2 regions of the Serratia sp. 25CWL12 genome follow, and region 1 is predicted to be linked to the other one. Evidence: predicted binding sites of a transcription regulator. Region 1 holds the regulator's gene; the other holds the start of a gene.

Region 1 (7,782 bases):
CGGTGCATTAAAAGGCGAAGATGATATGGCCGTCGGTAATATCATCGGGTCAAATATTTTTAACACCGTCATTGTGTTGGGTATCCCGGCGCTGTTGTCACCGGGCAGTATTGATCCTGCGGCTTTCCAGCGCGATTACTGGGTGATGTTGACCGCCAGCATGTTGCTTACCGTCCTTTGTATTGGTCGCAAACATCGTATCGGTCATCTGGCGGGGGCTCTGTTATTATGTGGATTTATTACGTATCTTGCAGTGCTGTTTTTCAACCCTTTCAGTTCATATGGCTTTGTCCTATAGCACCAAGAGAGAGCCAATACCGCCGTTCCTGACGGATAGCGGGTAAAAATCGATGGGAATGTGTATGTCATCTATCCAGTTGCAACCAGGTTTTGATTTTCAGCAGGCCGGCAAAGAAGTACTACAAATTGAACGCGAAGGTCTGGCTCAACTTGAGCAGTATATTGATGGGGATTTTACCCGCGCTTGTGAAGCGATTGTCGGATGCAGTGGTAAAGTGGTGGTGATGGGGATAGGCAAATCCGGCCATATTGGCAACAAAATTGCCGCTACCTTGGCCAGTACCGGCACTCCGGCGTTTTTTGTACACCCGGCGGAAGCCAGCCACGGTGATCTTGGCATGGTCTCAGCACAGGACATTGTGTTGGCTATCTCCAATTCCGGTGAGTCTAATGAGATTCTGGCATTGATTCCGGTCTTAAAACGCCTGCAGATCCGGCTAATTTGCATGACCAGCAACCCGGAAAGTGCCATGGGTAAAGCTGCCGATGTCCACCTTTGCATCAAGATCCCGCAGGAAGCTTGTCCGCTGGGTTTGGCACCCACCACCAGTACCACCGCCACGCTGGTGATGGGGGATGCTTTGGCAGTCGCATTGCTGAAAGCCCGTGGATTTACGCCGGAGGATTTTGCCTTGTCTCATCCAGGGGGGGCTTTGGGGCGTCGTCTGTTGTTACGCGTTAGTGATATTATGCACACCGGTGATGAGATGCCACACGTCAGTGCAGAAGCTTCCTTGCGAGATGCCTTGCTGGAAATTACGCGTAAAAATATGGGTATGACTGCTGTCTGCAATGACCTGATGAAAATTGCTGGTATCTTTACTGATGGTGACTTACGTCGGGTGTTCGATATGGGTATTGATCTCAACAATGCCAAGATCGCTGATGTCATGACCTCAGGGGGTATTCGAGTGCGGCCAAACATGCTGGCGGTTGATGCGCTTAACCTGATGCAACAACGCCATATTACTGCAGTGCTGGTTGCTGATGGCGACCAATTGCTGGGTGTGGTACATATGCATGATATGCTGCGTGCTGGCGTCGTTTAATACAAGGAACGAACTGAATGAGTTTGGTTGAAACCTGCTACGGGCCGGTAACTGAAGACGTAATGGCTCGTGCCGGTAAGATCCGTATGCTGATTTGTGATGTTGACGGTGTACTATCAGATGGTTTTATCTATATGGGCAACCAGGGTGAAGAGCTGAAAGTCTTCAATGTGCGCGATGGCTACGGTATCCGCTGCCTGAAAACATCCGGTATCGAAGTGGCTATCATTACAGGTCGCTCAGCTAAACTGTTGGAAGACCGGGCAAAAACGCTGGATATTACACACCTGTATCAAGGGCAGTCCGATAAGCTTTTGGCCTTCCGGGAACTGTTGGATAAACTATCAATGGTGCCGGAAGAGATTGCTTATATTGGCGATGATCTGATCGACTGGCCGGTCATGGCCCAGGTAGGGTTGGCAGTGGCGGTGGCGGATGCTCATCCTCTGCTGTTGCCGCGGGCTCATTATGTCACCCGCATTGCGGGTGGGCGTGGGGCCGTTCGTGAATTGTGCGATTTGATCCTTCTGGCCCAAAACAAGCTGGAGGGCGCCAAAGGGCTGTCGATATGAGTAGAGCCAAATTGGGTATCACCCTTATTTTATTGGTGATTGTGCTGGCGTTGATCGGCTGGAATATGACTGAGGTTAGCCATGACAGTGGCACCATACCGGTTAATAATCAGATGCCGACTTATCAGAGTCAACATACGGTGACGGTGGTTTATAACCCAGAAGGTAAGTTGAGCTATAAACTGGTGGCAGAAGAGGTTAATCATTACACCGAGGATGAAGTAACCTGGTTTACTCAACCGGTGATGACGTTATTTGATACTAATGCGCTGGCTACTTGGTCAGTACGTGCAGATCGTGCCAAGTTGACCAAAGATCGTATGCTGTATCTGTATGGTAACGTTGAGGTGAACAGTTTGACGACGACCTCGCAATTGGAAAAAATCAAAACAGATAATGCGCAGATTAATCTGATAACCCAAGATGTTTCTTCCGATGATGAAGTGACGCTGTTCGGGGCGAATTTTACCTCTAACGGAATGAGAATGCGTGGCAATCTGCGGGAAAAAACCGCTGAGCTGATTGATAAGGTTAAGACCAACTATGAAATTCCAAGTAAAAACACAACTCCGTAATCTATTGATCGTCAGCCTGGTTTTAACCGCCAGCACGTCAGCATTGGCGTTGAAATCTGATGCTGATCAACCGATCAACATCAATTCGTTGAAACAGTCACTGGATATGCAAACCAATGTCAGCACCTTTACTGATGAGGTGGTGATCAGGCAAGGGACGATTGAGATCAAAGCCGATAAAGTGGTGGTGACTCGTCCTGACGGTGATCAGAACAAAACCTTTATTGAGGCGTTCGGTAACCCGGTCACCTTCCAGCAGATGCAGGACGATGGCAAACTGGTGAAAGGCCATGCGCAGAAAGTGCGTTATGATGTTGCAATTCAATTGGTGACACTGACGGGCAATGCCTTCCTTGAACAGCTTGACAGCAACGTTCAGGGGGATCGTATTACATACCTGGTGCAGCAACAACAGATGCAGGCGTTTAGCGATAAAGGCCGACGCGTGACCACCGTGTTGGTCCCATCACAGTTGCAAGACAAAAACGCTCAAAAGAAGAGTAACTAATCACCTATGGCAACACTCATCGCAGAAAATCTGGCGAAAGCCTATAAAGGCCGTAAAGTCGTTGAAGACGTCAGTCTGAAAGTGAAATCTGGCGAAATTGTCGGTCTATTAGGGCCAAATGGTGCAGGTAAAACCACCACATTTTATATGGTGGTCGGTATCGTTCAGCGTGATGCCGGGCGTATTGTGATCGATGACGAAGACATCAGTATTTTGCCGCTGCATGCTCGCGCCCGCCGTGGTATTGGCTACCTGCCTCAGGAAGCCTCAATCTTTCGTCGATTGAGTGTTTACAATAATTTGATGGCGGTGTTAGAGATCCGCTCTGACCTCACACATGAGCAGCGTGATGATCGTGCCGTTGAGTTGATGGAAGAGTTCCATATCTCTCATCTGCGTGACAACCTGGGCCAGTCACTCTCCGGTGGTGAACGCCGCCGGGTGGAGATAGCCCGGGCACTGGCTGCTAATCCCAAATTTATCTTGCTGGATGAACCTTTTGCGGGTGTTGACCCGATTTCTGTTATCGATATCAAAAAGATTATCGAGCACCTGCGCGACAGTGGCTTGGGCGTATTGATTACTGATCACAACGTACGTGAAACATTGGACGTCTGTGAACATGCTTATATCGTCAGCCAGGGCAAACTGATTGCGCATGGTACGCCGGACATTATTTTAGCGGATGAACAGGTGAAGCGCGTTTATCTGGGCGAAGAGTTCCGCCTTTAGATTGCAGTCGTCCGTCCACAGTTCGCTGCTAATGGAAATAAACAGAAGATTATGAAGCAAGGTTTGCAACTCAGGTTGAGCCAACAGCTGGCGATGACCCCTCAACTACAACAGGCGATACGCTTGTTGCAGCTGTCTACGCTTGAGCTTCAGCAAGAGATCCAACAGGCGTTAGAGAGCAACCCGCTGCTTGAACAGTTTGAGGATCAGCATCAGGAAATTGATGCGAAAGAAACCGTCGATACTGAAGAGATGGATACCAGCACGGCGCTGGAGCAAAAGGATATGCCCGAGGAGTTGCCGCTGGATGCCACTTGGGATGAAATCTATACGGCGGGCACCCCGTCTGGTACCGGTACCGATTATCGTGATGATGAATTGCCGGTCTATCAGGGGGAGACCACACAAACCTTGCAGGACTACCTGATGTGGCAGGTGGAACTGACGCCGTTCTCTGATACTGATGCCGCGATTGCTACCGCGATTGTTGATGCTGTTGACGATACTGGTTATCTCACCGTATCGCTGGACGATATTCTCGAGAGTATTGGTGATGATAATGTGGCGATGGATGAGATTGAGGCGGTATTGAAGCGCGTACAGCGTTTTGACCCAGTCGGCGTCGCCGCTCGTGATCTGCGTGACTGCCTGCTGATCCAGTTGTCGCAATATGCTAAAGAGACCCCCTATCTTGAACAAGCCCGGTTGATCATCAGTGAACATTTAGATTTACTGGCTAATCATGACTTTCGTAGCTTGATGCGAACAACTCGGCTAAAAGAAGATACACTAAAAGAGGTGATGGTGTTGATCCAGTCTCTTGAGCCGCGGCCAGGGCAGTCGATCAACACCGGCGAGTCAGAGTATGTAATCCCTGATGTGCTGGTGCGTAAGGGGCAAGACCAATGGTTGGTGGAACTTAATACAGATAGTATTCCACGTCTGAAAATCAACCAGCACTACGCGGCAATGGGCAACAGTGTACGTAATGATGCAGATGGCCAGTTTATACGCAGCAATCTGCAAGAAGCGAAATGGCTGATTAAAAGCCTGGAAAGCCGGAACGAAACACTGCTCAAGGTGACACGTTGTATTGTTGAGCAGCAGCAGGCGTTTTTTGAACAGGGCGACGAGTTTATGAAACCCATGGTACTGGCGGATATCGCTCAGGCTGTGGAGATGCATGAATCGACAATATCGCGCGTGACGACGCAGAAGTTTCTGCACAGTCCGCGTGGTGTTTTCGAGTTGAAATATTTCTTCTCCAGTCATGTGAATACCGATAGTGGCGGTGAAGCCTCTTCAACGGCAATCCGGGCGTTAGTGAAGAAATTAATTGCGGCGGAAAATCCCGCTAAGCCGCTTAGCGACAGCAAACTGGCTACAATGCTTTCCAAACAAGGGATCATGGTAGCTCGGCGTACTGTCGCCAAGTATCGAGAGTCTTTGTCCATCCCGCCGTCCAATCAACGTAAAAAGTTGGTTTGACCTCAATAGAGAAGGAAGACATTATGCAGCTCAACATTACCGGACACCACATCGAAATCACCGAACCTATGCGTGAGTTCGTCAATAATAAATTTGCCAAACTCGAACAGTATTTTGACCACATCAATCAGGTGTATGTCGTACTCAGTGTGGAAAAGGTGCAGCAGATTGCGGAAGCAACGGTGCATGTGAATGGCGGCGAGTTGCACGCCTCTTCGGAAAAAGAAGATATGTACGCCGCGATTGATTGCCTGATCGACAAATTGGCGCGTCAATTGAACAAACATAAAGACAAACTAAAACAATACTGACATTCTGGGCTACCACCGTCGTATGCGGTGGTGGCCCATATCGTAGCTGAGTTGGCTACATAACGACCATCGGCACCTTATCTACTACAACGGCTGGTGCTGATAAGCCATCAGGGTTAAATAGGCGAAAACTGTTTTATCACCGCAATCAAGTTCACTTTTTTACTGATAAGAGCGCGGAGTGAGGCAGTTTTAAGTGAAAATAAGATGAACAACGAAATAATGCAATTAAGCTCGGTGCTAAACATCGAGTGCACCAAAAGCTCGGTACACTGCACCAGCAAGAAGCGAGCTTTGGAGATTATCAGTGAATTGGCCGCGACTCAGCTTAACCTGCCTTCACAGGTGGTTTTTGATGCGGTTCTCACGCGGGAACGAATGGGCAGCACAGGGATTGGTAATGGTATCGCCATCCCGCATGGCAAACTGGAAGAAGACACGTTGCGAGCGGTAGGTGTTTTCATCCGTCTTGACCAACCTATTGCCTTTGATGCCATTGATAATCAACCGGTGGATCTCCTTTTTGCATTACTGGTCCCGGCGGATCAATGTAAAACTCATTTGCATACTTTGTCGCTGGTCGCCAAACGATTGGCTGATAAAACGGTGTGTCGCCGCTTGCGGACGGCGCAAAGTGATGAAGAACTGTACCAGATTATCACCGAGTAAACATAGGCAGAGACTTCCCGTATGGAAAGCGCCTGTATTGTTTATTAAACCTAACCGTGGTGTTACCACCACGCTAATGTCAGGGAGAGTTGCCACATGGTGCTGATGATAGTCAGCGGCCGTTCCGGTTCAGGAAAATCTGTCGCCTTGCGGGCGCTGGAAGACATGGGTTTTTACTGCGTTGATAACCTGCCAGTGGTACTGCTGCCACAGCTTGCCCAAACATTGGCTGAGCGCAATAGTTCTGCCGCGGTGAGTATTGACGTGCGTAATATGCCGGAATCGCCGGAAGTTTTTGAGTATGCGATGACTCAGTTGCCAGAGAGCTTCTCGCCGCAACTCCTTTTCCTCGATGCTGATCGTAACACCTTGATCCGTCGTTACAGTGATACTCGTCGTCTGCACCCACTCTCGGCTAAAAACCTGTCATTGGAAAGTGCCATTGATGAAGAAAATGATCTGCTGGAGCCATTACGTTCGCGCGCTGATCTGATCATTGATACCTCTGAAATGTCAGTTCACGAGTTGGCAGAGATGCTGCGTACCCGCCTGTTAGGTAAGCGTGAGCGGGAACTGACGATGGTATTTGAATCCTTCGGCTTCAAGCATGGCATTCCTATTGATGCGGATTATGTATTTGATGTACGTTTTCTACCCAATCCGCATTGGGATCCCAAACTGCGGCCGATGACCGGTCTGGATAAACCGGTGGCGGCGTTTCTTGATCGTCATACGGAAGTTCACAATTTTATCTATCAGACGCGCAGCTATCTGGAACAGTGGTTGCCGATGTTAGAGACCAATAATCGTAGCTATTTGACTGTAGCGATTGGTTGTACCGGGGGTAAGCACCGTTCGGTTTATGTGGCGGAACAACTGGCGGATTATTTTCGTTCGCGCGGTAAGAATGTGCAGTCACGTCACCGCACGCTGGAAAAGCGTAAGCAATGACGGTCAGGCAAACGGTAGAGATCAAAAATCGCTTGGGGATGCATGCGCGGCCTGCCATGAAGTTGTTTGAGTTAGTGCAGAGCTTTGATGCCGAAGTGTTATTACGTAATGACAGTGGGACAGAGGCAGAGGCCAGCAGCGTGATTGCGCTGCTGATGTTGGACTCTGCTCAGGGTCGCCATATTGAGATCGAAGCCAGCGGGCCAGAGGAACAGCAGGCCTTGGCGGCGGTCATTGAACTGTTTAATTCCGGTTTTGATGAAGATTAACCTCCGTTATCAATGTTTGCTCTTTGTTGTTTATCTCTGATATTGACTTCTAGAGCTTGAGGTATGACAGGTATAAGGTGACGAACATGGCTTCAAGCCTGATGATTACCAACCGGCAAACCTGGTTTGGTCATGGCACTATCCAGCGTTTGATTCCGTTGCTGCGCAGTGAGCCGCAGCCAACATTACTTTTCACCTGCCGTTCATTTCTTAATGGGCCTATTTATGGCTCATTGGCGGATACACTGGCACCATGCTTAGTCGGTAGTGAGATTGTCGCTCATGAAGCCTCACCCCAGGAGATCGACCAATGGGTTACGCGCTGGCGTGGAAAAGTGCAGCGCGTGGTGGCCATTGG
Region 2 (7,782 bases), 450 kb from region 1:
TCAGGCAGTTAACCGTCAAGTCGTTAGAGCGTGAGTGAATACCGATGATCTGGCCTTCGTACACTTCAGCACCATGACCCAGGAACAGCTTGCCACGATCTTGCAGGCTGTACAGGGCAAAGGCGACGGCTTTACCTTGACCATTGGAAATCAATACACCGTTCTGACGCTGACCCACTTCACCTGGACGCACATCGTCGTAGTGGCTGAAGGTGGAATACAGCAGACCGGTACCGGAGGTCATGGTCATAAACTCGTTACGGAAACCGATCAAACCACGGCTTGGGATCACATAGTCCAGACGTACACGGCCTTTACCATCGGGATCCATATTTTTCAGGTCAGCTTTACGCTCACCCATCGCCTGCATCACCGAACCTTGATGCTGCTCTTCAATATCCAGTGTGACGTTTTCGAACGGCTCTTGTTTGCGACCATCGATTTCACGGAAGATAACTTTCGGACGTGAAACCGCCAGTTCAAAACCTTCACGACGCATATTTTCGATCAACACCGATAAGTGCAGCTCACCACGGCCTGAAACACGGAATGCATCCGCATCTTCAGTTTCTTCAACACGCAGCGCAACGTTATGTACCAGCTCTTTCTGCAGGCGCTCAAGGATTTGACGAGAAGTAACGTACTTACCTTCTTTACCACAGAATGGAGAGGTGTTGACGTTAAAGAACATGGTGACGGTAGGCTCATCAACAGACAATGCTGGCAACGCTTCAACCGCATTCACATCACAAATGGTGTCGGAGATATTCAACTCACCCAGACCGGTGATCGCAATAATGTCACCTGCTTCAGCAACACTCGCTTCGATACGCTCCAAGCCCATATGAGTCAGCACTTTACCAACTTTACCACTACGGGTTTTGCCATCACTGTCGATAACGGTGATTTGCTGGTTAGGCTTCACTTTGCCGCGCTTGATACGGCCGATGCCGATAACACCCACGTAGTTGTTATAATCCAGTTGAGAGATTTGCATCTGGAATGGGGCATCCTGCTCAACCTGAGGAGCAGCTACGTGATCAACAATGGCCTGATACAACGGGGTCATATCTTCAGACATCTCGTTATAGTCAGTACCTGCGATCCCCAGCAATGCTGATGCATAGATAATCGGGAAATCGAGTTGTTCGTCGGTTGCATCCAGATTAACGAACAGATCAAAAACCTGATCCACCACCCAATCAGGGCGCGCACCAGGACGATCGACCTTATTAATCACCACGATCGGTTTCAGACCATTGGCGAAGGCTTTCTTGGTCACAAAACGGGTTTGCGGCATTGGGCCATCCATTGCATCCACAACCAGCAGCACCGAGTCAACCATCGACATCACACGCTCAACCTCACCACCAAAGTCGGCGTGCCCTGGGGTATCGACGATATTGATACGATAGTCTTTCCAATTAATGGCGGTATTTTTTGCGAGAATGGTAATCCCACGCTCTTTCTCCAAATCGTTGGAGTCCATTACTCGTTCAGTTGCTTCCTCACGCTCTCCGAAGGTACCGGATTGTTGTAGCAGCTTGTCAACCAGGGTAGTTTTCCCATGGTCAACGTGGGCAATAATGGCGATATTACGCAAATTTTCGATCACAGCTTTGCCTCAGGCATTAGAAATAGCGCGCTATTGTACACGTATTAAGCGAGGGACTAAACAAGATCACAACACTCTCTTATAAACAACTGTGTCTAGACTGGTTTGTGATCACATTCACGATGAAAAATTCAACAATTGGACACATTTCGCCCCGTTGTAGTGCCCCATTTCACCTTTTTTGCACCACATTAGTGCATCCCATCACTAATGGTGCATACTGCAGAGAGGCAAAAACCGCGCTAACAGGCGATTATTGCGCCATTAAAAAGTTGGCACGGTTTTCGCTTAATCTAGATCATCGAGCGAAATCCGTCAGGTTACACAGATTCGTTCCACCACGACAATGATAAATCCGGGAGAGTTAAGTATGTCCGCTGAACACGTTTTGACGATGCTGAATGAGCATGAAGTGAAATTCGTAGACCTGCGTTTCACTGATACCAAAGGTAAAGAACAGCACGTTACCATCCCTGCTCATCAGGTAAATGCCGACTTCTTCGAAGAAGGTAAAATGTTTGACGGCTCCTCAATCGGTGGTTGGAAAGGTATCAACGAATCTGACATGGTGCTGATGCCGGATGCCAGCACCGCCGTTTTAGATCCTTTCTTTGAGGAGTCCACGCTGATTATTCGCTGTGACATCCTTGAACCTGGCACCATGCAAGGCTACGACCGCGACCCACGTTCCATTTCTAAGCGTGCAGAAGACTTCCTGCGCTCTTCTGGTATTGCTGATACCGTGCTCTTTGGGCCAGAACCAGAGTTCTTCCTGTTCGATGATGTTCGTTTCGGTAGCAGCATCCGCGGTTCCCATGTCAGCATCGACGACATTGAAGGTGCCTGGAACACCAGCACCAAATACGAAGGCGGCAACAAAGGTCATCGCCCAGCAGTTAAAGGCGGTTACTTCCCAGTGCCCCCAGTTGACTCGTCACAGGACATCCGTTCTACCATGTGTTTGACCATGGAGGAGATGGGGCTGGTAGTTGAAGCACATCACCACGAAGTGGCAACTGCTGGTCAGAATGAAGTGGCTACCCGCTTCAATACCATGACCAAGAAAGCTGACGAAATCCAAATCTACAAATATGTCGTACACAACGTGGCTCACGCCTTTGGCAAAACCGCGACATTTATGCCAAAACCGATGTTCGGCGATAACGGCTCTGGGATGCACTGCCACATGTCGTTGGCCAAGAACGGTAATAACCTGTTCGCTGGCGACAAATACGGCGGTTTGTCTGAAATTGCACTGTTCTATATTGGTGGCATTATCAAGCATGCTAAAGCGATTAACGCCTTGGCTAACCCAACCACCAACTCTTACAAGCGTCTGGTCCCTGGCTATGAAGCACCGGTGATGCTGGCTTACTCTGCCCGTAACCGTTCTGCCTCCATCCGTATCCCGGTGGTAGCCAGCCCGAAAGCACGCCGTATCGAAGCGCGTTTCCCAGATCCAGCGGCTAACCCTTACCTGTGCTTTGCCGCACTGCTGATGGCCGGCCTGGATGGCATTATCAACAAGATCCATCCTGGCGATGCCATGGACAAAAACCTGTATGACCTGCCACCAGAAGAAGAAGCTGAAATTCCAAAAGTTGCAGGTTCACTGGATGAAGCCATGGCTGCACTGAATGAAGACCGTGAATTCCTGACCCGTGGTGGGGTATTCACTGACGACGCTATCGATGCCTACATCGAACTGCGTAAAGAAGAGATGGATCGTGTTCGTATGACGCCACACCCAGTTGAATTTGAACTGTACTACAGCGTTTAAGTCATACCCGCGCGATCTATGGATCGCGCGTCTTACTCTATTTTCCCGTTTTTTTGTTGCCGTGGAAACTTTTCGCCCATCTTCTGATGGGCTTTTTTCGCCACGCTATGTTCTGCAAAACGGTTTCATACCCCAACAGTCAGAAATAATGTAGGATTAAGTGCACTAAAAAAGTGCAGAAAAGTGCTTTACCCGATAGATTCTAAGCTGCAACTCAATAGTAATCAGACAACAGATTGACTAACTGCTGATTTAAACAGCACTTGCGCTGGCCCCAAGGGTGAGCATCAATAATCAGATTCACCATCCTCTGGAATTTGCTCTGCCAGGTAACAGAGGGGCAAGGATATGTATGGCAACTGATAAGCTACCCGATGCAGGGCAAATCCTTAACTCTCTTATCAACAGTATTCTGCTGTTGGATGACCGATTAGCCATTCGTTACGCCAATCCCGCAGCACAACAGTTACTGGCGCAAAGTTCTCGTAAACTGTTCGGTACCCCATTACCGGATTTACTGAGCTATTTCTCACTAAACATCGAGACGATGCGTGAGAACCTCAATAGTGGCCAGGGTTTTACCGATAACGAAGTCACCCTGGTTATCGACAGTCGCGCACATATTCTCTCCTTAACGGCGCAGGTTTTACCTGAGGGTTTTATCCTGATGGAGCTGGCACCCATGGATAATCAACGCCGCCTAAGCCAGGAGCAATTGCAGCATGCTCAACAGGTCGCCGCGCGTGATTTAGTCCGCGGGTTGGCCCATGAAATCAAAAATCCATTGGGTGGCCTGCGCGGTGCAGCACAGTTGCTAGCCAAGGCTCTGCCCGACCCGGTATTGACGGAATACACCAAGGTGATAATTGAACAAGCTGACCGGCTGCGTAACCTGGTGGATCGCCTGCTTGGGCCACAACGCCCAGGACAATACGTTACCCAAAGTATTCACCAGGTGGTGGAGAGAGTTTGCCAGTTGGTGTCATTGGAAAAGCCAGATAATGTCACGTTGATACGGGATTACGACCCCAGTCTGCCAGAGCTGGCACATGACCCAGAACAAATTGAGCAAGTACTGCTCAATATCACCCGTAATGCCCTGCAGGCGCTAAGTGAACGCGGTGGCACCATTACGCTGCGCACCCGTACTGCATTTCAAACAACGCTGCATGGCAACCGCCACCGATTAGTGGCTCGCATCGATATTGAAGATAACGGCCCCGGTGTCCCGGCACAACTGCAGGATACCCTGTTCTATCCCATGGTGAGTGGTCGTGAAGGGGGTACCGGCCTGGGACTCTCCATTGCCCGTAGTCTTATCGATCAACATGGCGGGAAAATTGAATTTAACAGTTGGCCAGGGCATACCGAATTCTCGGTTTACCTGCCTATTTGTAAGTAGAGGTCTGTATGCAACAAGGGATAGCCTGGATTGTCGATGATGATAGCGCCATCCGCTGGGTGCTTGAACGGGCGCTAACAGGAACCGGTATCAGTTGTACCACTTTCGACAATGGCAACGCAGTATTGAGCGCATTGGCAACACAAACCCCAGATGTGTTGTTGTCGGATATCCGCATGCCAGGGATGAATGGCCTGGCCCTGCTCAAGCAAATAAAACTGCACCATCCCCTGCTTCCTGTCATCATCATGACAGCGCATTCAGATCTGGATGCAGCAGTCAGTGCCTATCAGGAAGGCGCGTTTGATTATCTGCCAAAACCCTTTGATATTGATGAAGCGGTAGCGTTGGTAGAACGAGCCATCAGCCACTATCAGGAACAACAACAGCCTGTCCGCCCGCCACCCACCAGCGATCCCGTGGCGGATATTATTGGTGAAGCACCTGCCATGCAGGATGTATTCCGTATTATTGGCCGCCTATCACGCTCATCCATCAGTGTCCTGATTAATGGTGAGTCAGGTACCGGTAAAGAGCTGGTCGCCCATGCGTTGCATCGCCATAGTCCGCGAGCTAAGTTGCCCTTTATTGCCCTCAATATGGCTGCCATCCCGAAAGATCTCATTGAATCAGAGCTATTCGGTCACGAAAAAGGGGCATTTACCGGTGCCAATCAGATCCGTCAGGGGCGTTTTGAGCAGGCGGATGGCGGGACGCTGTTCCTGGATGAGATTGGTGATATGCCACTGGATGTGCAAACTCGCCTGTTACGCGTATTAGCTGATGGTCAATTTTACCGTGTAGGTGGTTATGCACCGGTAAAGGTGGATGTTCGTATCATTGCCGCGACCCACCAAAACCTGGAACTGCGCGTGCAGGAAGGTCGGTTTCGCGAGGATCTGTTTCACCGCCTGAATGTGATCCGCGTACATCTGCCACCATTACGGGAACGCCGTGAGGATATCCCACGCCTGGCTCGCTATTTTCTGCAAGTTGCCGCGAAGGAGCTGGGGGTTGAGGTAAAAAACCTGCACCCGGAAACTGAAGCCGCTCTCACTCGCCTGCCTTGGTCTGGTAATGTTCGTCAGCTAGAAAACACCTGCCGCTGGCTGACGGTGATGGCCGCTGGGCAAGAGGTATTGGTTCAGGATCTGCCCAGTGAACTCTTTGACACCACGCCCGCTGAATCCGCTAATCATAACCAGCCGGTCAACTGGGTAACGCTGTTGGCGCAATGGGCCGACCACGCGCTACGTTCGGGTCATCAAAACCTGTTATCTGAAGCACAACCAGAAATGGAACGTGCGCTGCTCACTACCGCCCTGCGATACACCCAAGGACATAAGCAGGAAGCGGCTCGCTTACTGGGATGGGGTAGAAATACCTTAACGCGTAAGCTGAAAGAGTTGGGAATGGAATAAGAGCCCACAATGCATGATTAAAAACACCATAGATGATTAAAAACGCAATCAAGCGCACAAAAAATCGGCAAAAATAGTCTTTACAGGACCAGTGACAGCAGTATGATCGGGTCACAAATTCCGGAGGCTTGTGATGCTGGATTCATTTATCGTTTTTATTACTCAAGGGGCAGACGTCAGTTCTGCCGTCAGCCATACACCGCTGACCGCCGTGGCCGCTTTACTGTGTGCCACCCTGATCAATTTCTTCAGTTAAAAAACAGCCACCATAGCAGCGGCTGTTTTATACCTGTAGCCATTCAAGCGGCAGAAAGATTAACTGCAGCTTGAATAAGCTTGGGTTGAAATATTAGATAACGCGTGAAAACTGTTGAGCACGCGCCTGTTTGCGCAGATAAATATCAAAGCACATGCAAATATTTCGGATCAACAAGCGCCCACGTGGTGTCACACGAATCCCTTGATCATTGCGCTCCACCAGGCCATCACGTTCAAAGGGGGCCAGTAATAACAAGTCAGGCGCAAAATAATCAGCAAACTCGATGCCATGTAATTGCTCAATGGGTTGATAATCGAGCTGGAAATTACAGATCAGTGTTTTAATCACATCACGGCGCAAACAGTCGTCCGGTGTCATTGTCAGGCCACGCCATAAAGCATTACCGCTCTCTTCCACCTGCGCGTAATACGTTTTCAGCTCTTTTTGGTTCTGCGCGTAACTATCGCCCAGCATACTGATGGCGGAAACCCCCAACCCCAGGAGATCGCTTTCTCCTTGTGTGGTGTATCCCTGGAAATTACGATGCAATTTGCCTTCACGTTGGGCGATAGCCAGCTCATCATTGGGTCGAGCAAAGTGATCCATACCAATAAACTGGTAGCCTGACTCGGTCAGTGAAGTGATAGTTTGTTGCAGAATATCCAGCTTTTGTTGCGCACTCGGCAAGTCAGCATCTTTTATTTTGCGTTGAGCAGGGAACAGATTAGGTAAATGGGCGTAATTAAACACACTTAAACGATCCGGATTCAACTCTGCTACGCGCTGTAAAGTAAAAGCAAAACTCTCTGGGGTCTGCTTTGGCAGGCCATAGATCAGATCGATATTGGTGGAATTGAACCCTAGCGACTTGGCCCGAGCGATCAGGGCAAAAATAAACGCTTCATCCTGCTCACGGTTAACCAGACGTTGCACTTCCTTGTTAAAATCCTGTACCCCCATACTCAAACGGTTAAAACCTTCATCACGCAGGTGGTCCAGCACATCCAGTTCAATCTCTCGCGGATCTATCTCAATCGACATTTCCACATCTGGCTGAACATCAAAGTGCTGACGCAGCATGGCCACCAGCCGGTTTATTTGCCGCTTATCAAGATAAGTGGGCGTACCGCCACCCCAATGTATCTGGCTCACTTTGCGGCCAGTAAACAGCGGGGCACGAGCAATAATCTCCTGCTCCAGCACCGTCAGATATTCATCCGCTTTATGGGTCTGGCGTGTCACCAGTTTGTTACAGCCACAGAAGTAACAGAGCTTATGGCAAAATGGAATATGCACATAAAGCGA

Evidence for each region. The regulator sigma-54, encoded in region 1, starts transcription at its own class of promoters, with help from an activator protein. The targets are predictions, from matches to a motif close to GTTGGCACANNTTTCGCTNT.
Region 2: the regulator sigma-54 is predicted to act here: its motif matches at 1,887-1,906, upstream of glnA (glutamate--ammonia ligase).

What each region holds. Positions count from the first base shown of each region.
Region 1 covers NZ_CM147698.1:147,441-155,222, forward strand. The annotation lists gene ACX9GV_RS00630 (calcium/sodium antiporter) at 1-298, shown strand, start outside; gene kdsD (arabinose-5-phosphate isomerase KdsD) at 363-1,349, shown strand; gene kdsC (3-deoxy-manno-octulosonate-8-phosphatase KdsC) at 1,367-1,921, shown strand; gene lptC (LPS export ABC transporter periplasmic protein LptC) at 1,918-2,496, shown strand; gene lptA (lipopolysaccharide ABC transporter substrate-binding protein LptA) at 2,465-3,004, shown strand; gene lptB (LPS export ABC transporter ATP-binding protein) at 3,011-3,736, shown strand; gene rpoN (RNA polymerase factor sigma-54) at 3,788-5,224, shown strand; gene hpf (ribosome hibernation promoting factor) at 5,248-5,535, shown strand; gene ptsN (PTS IIA-like nitrogen regulatory protein PtsN) at 5,743-6,204, shown strand; gene rapZ (RNase adapter RapZ) at 6,301-7,155, shown strand; gene npr (PTS phosphocarrier protein NPr) at 7,152-7,424, shown strand; gene ACX9GV_RS00685 (iron-containing alcohol dehydrogenase) at 7,511-7,782, shown strand, end outside.
Region 2 covers NZ_CM147698.1:4,227,617-4,235,398, reverse strand. The annotation lists gene typA (ribosome-dependent GTPase TypA) at 1-1,615, opposite strand, end outside; gene glnA (glutamate--ammonia ligase) at 1,986-3,395, shown strand; gene glnL (nitrogen regulation protein NR(II)) at 3,748-4,797, shown strand; gene glnG (nitrogen regulation protein NR(I)) at 4,806-6,218, shown strand; gene ACX9GV_RS18435 (YshB family small membrane protein) at 6,352-6,474, shown strand; gene hemN (oxygen-independent coproporphyrinogen III oxidase) at 6,568-7,782, opposite strand, start outside.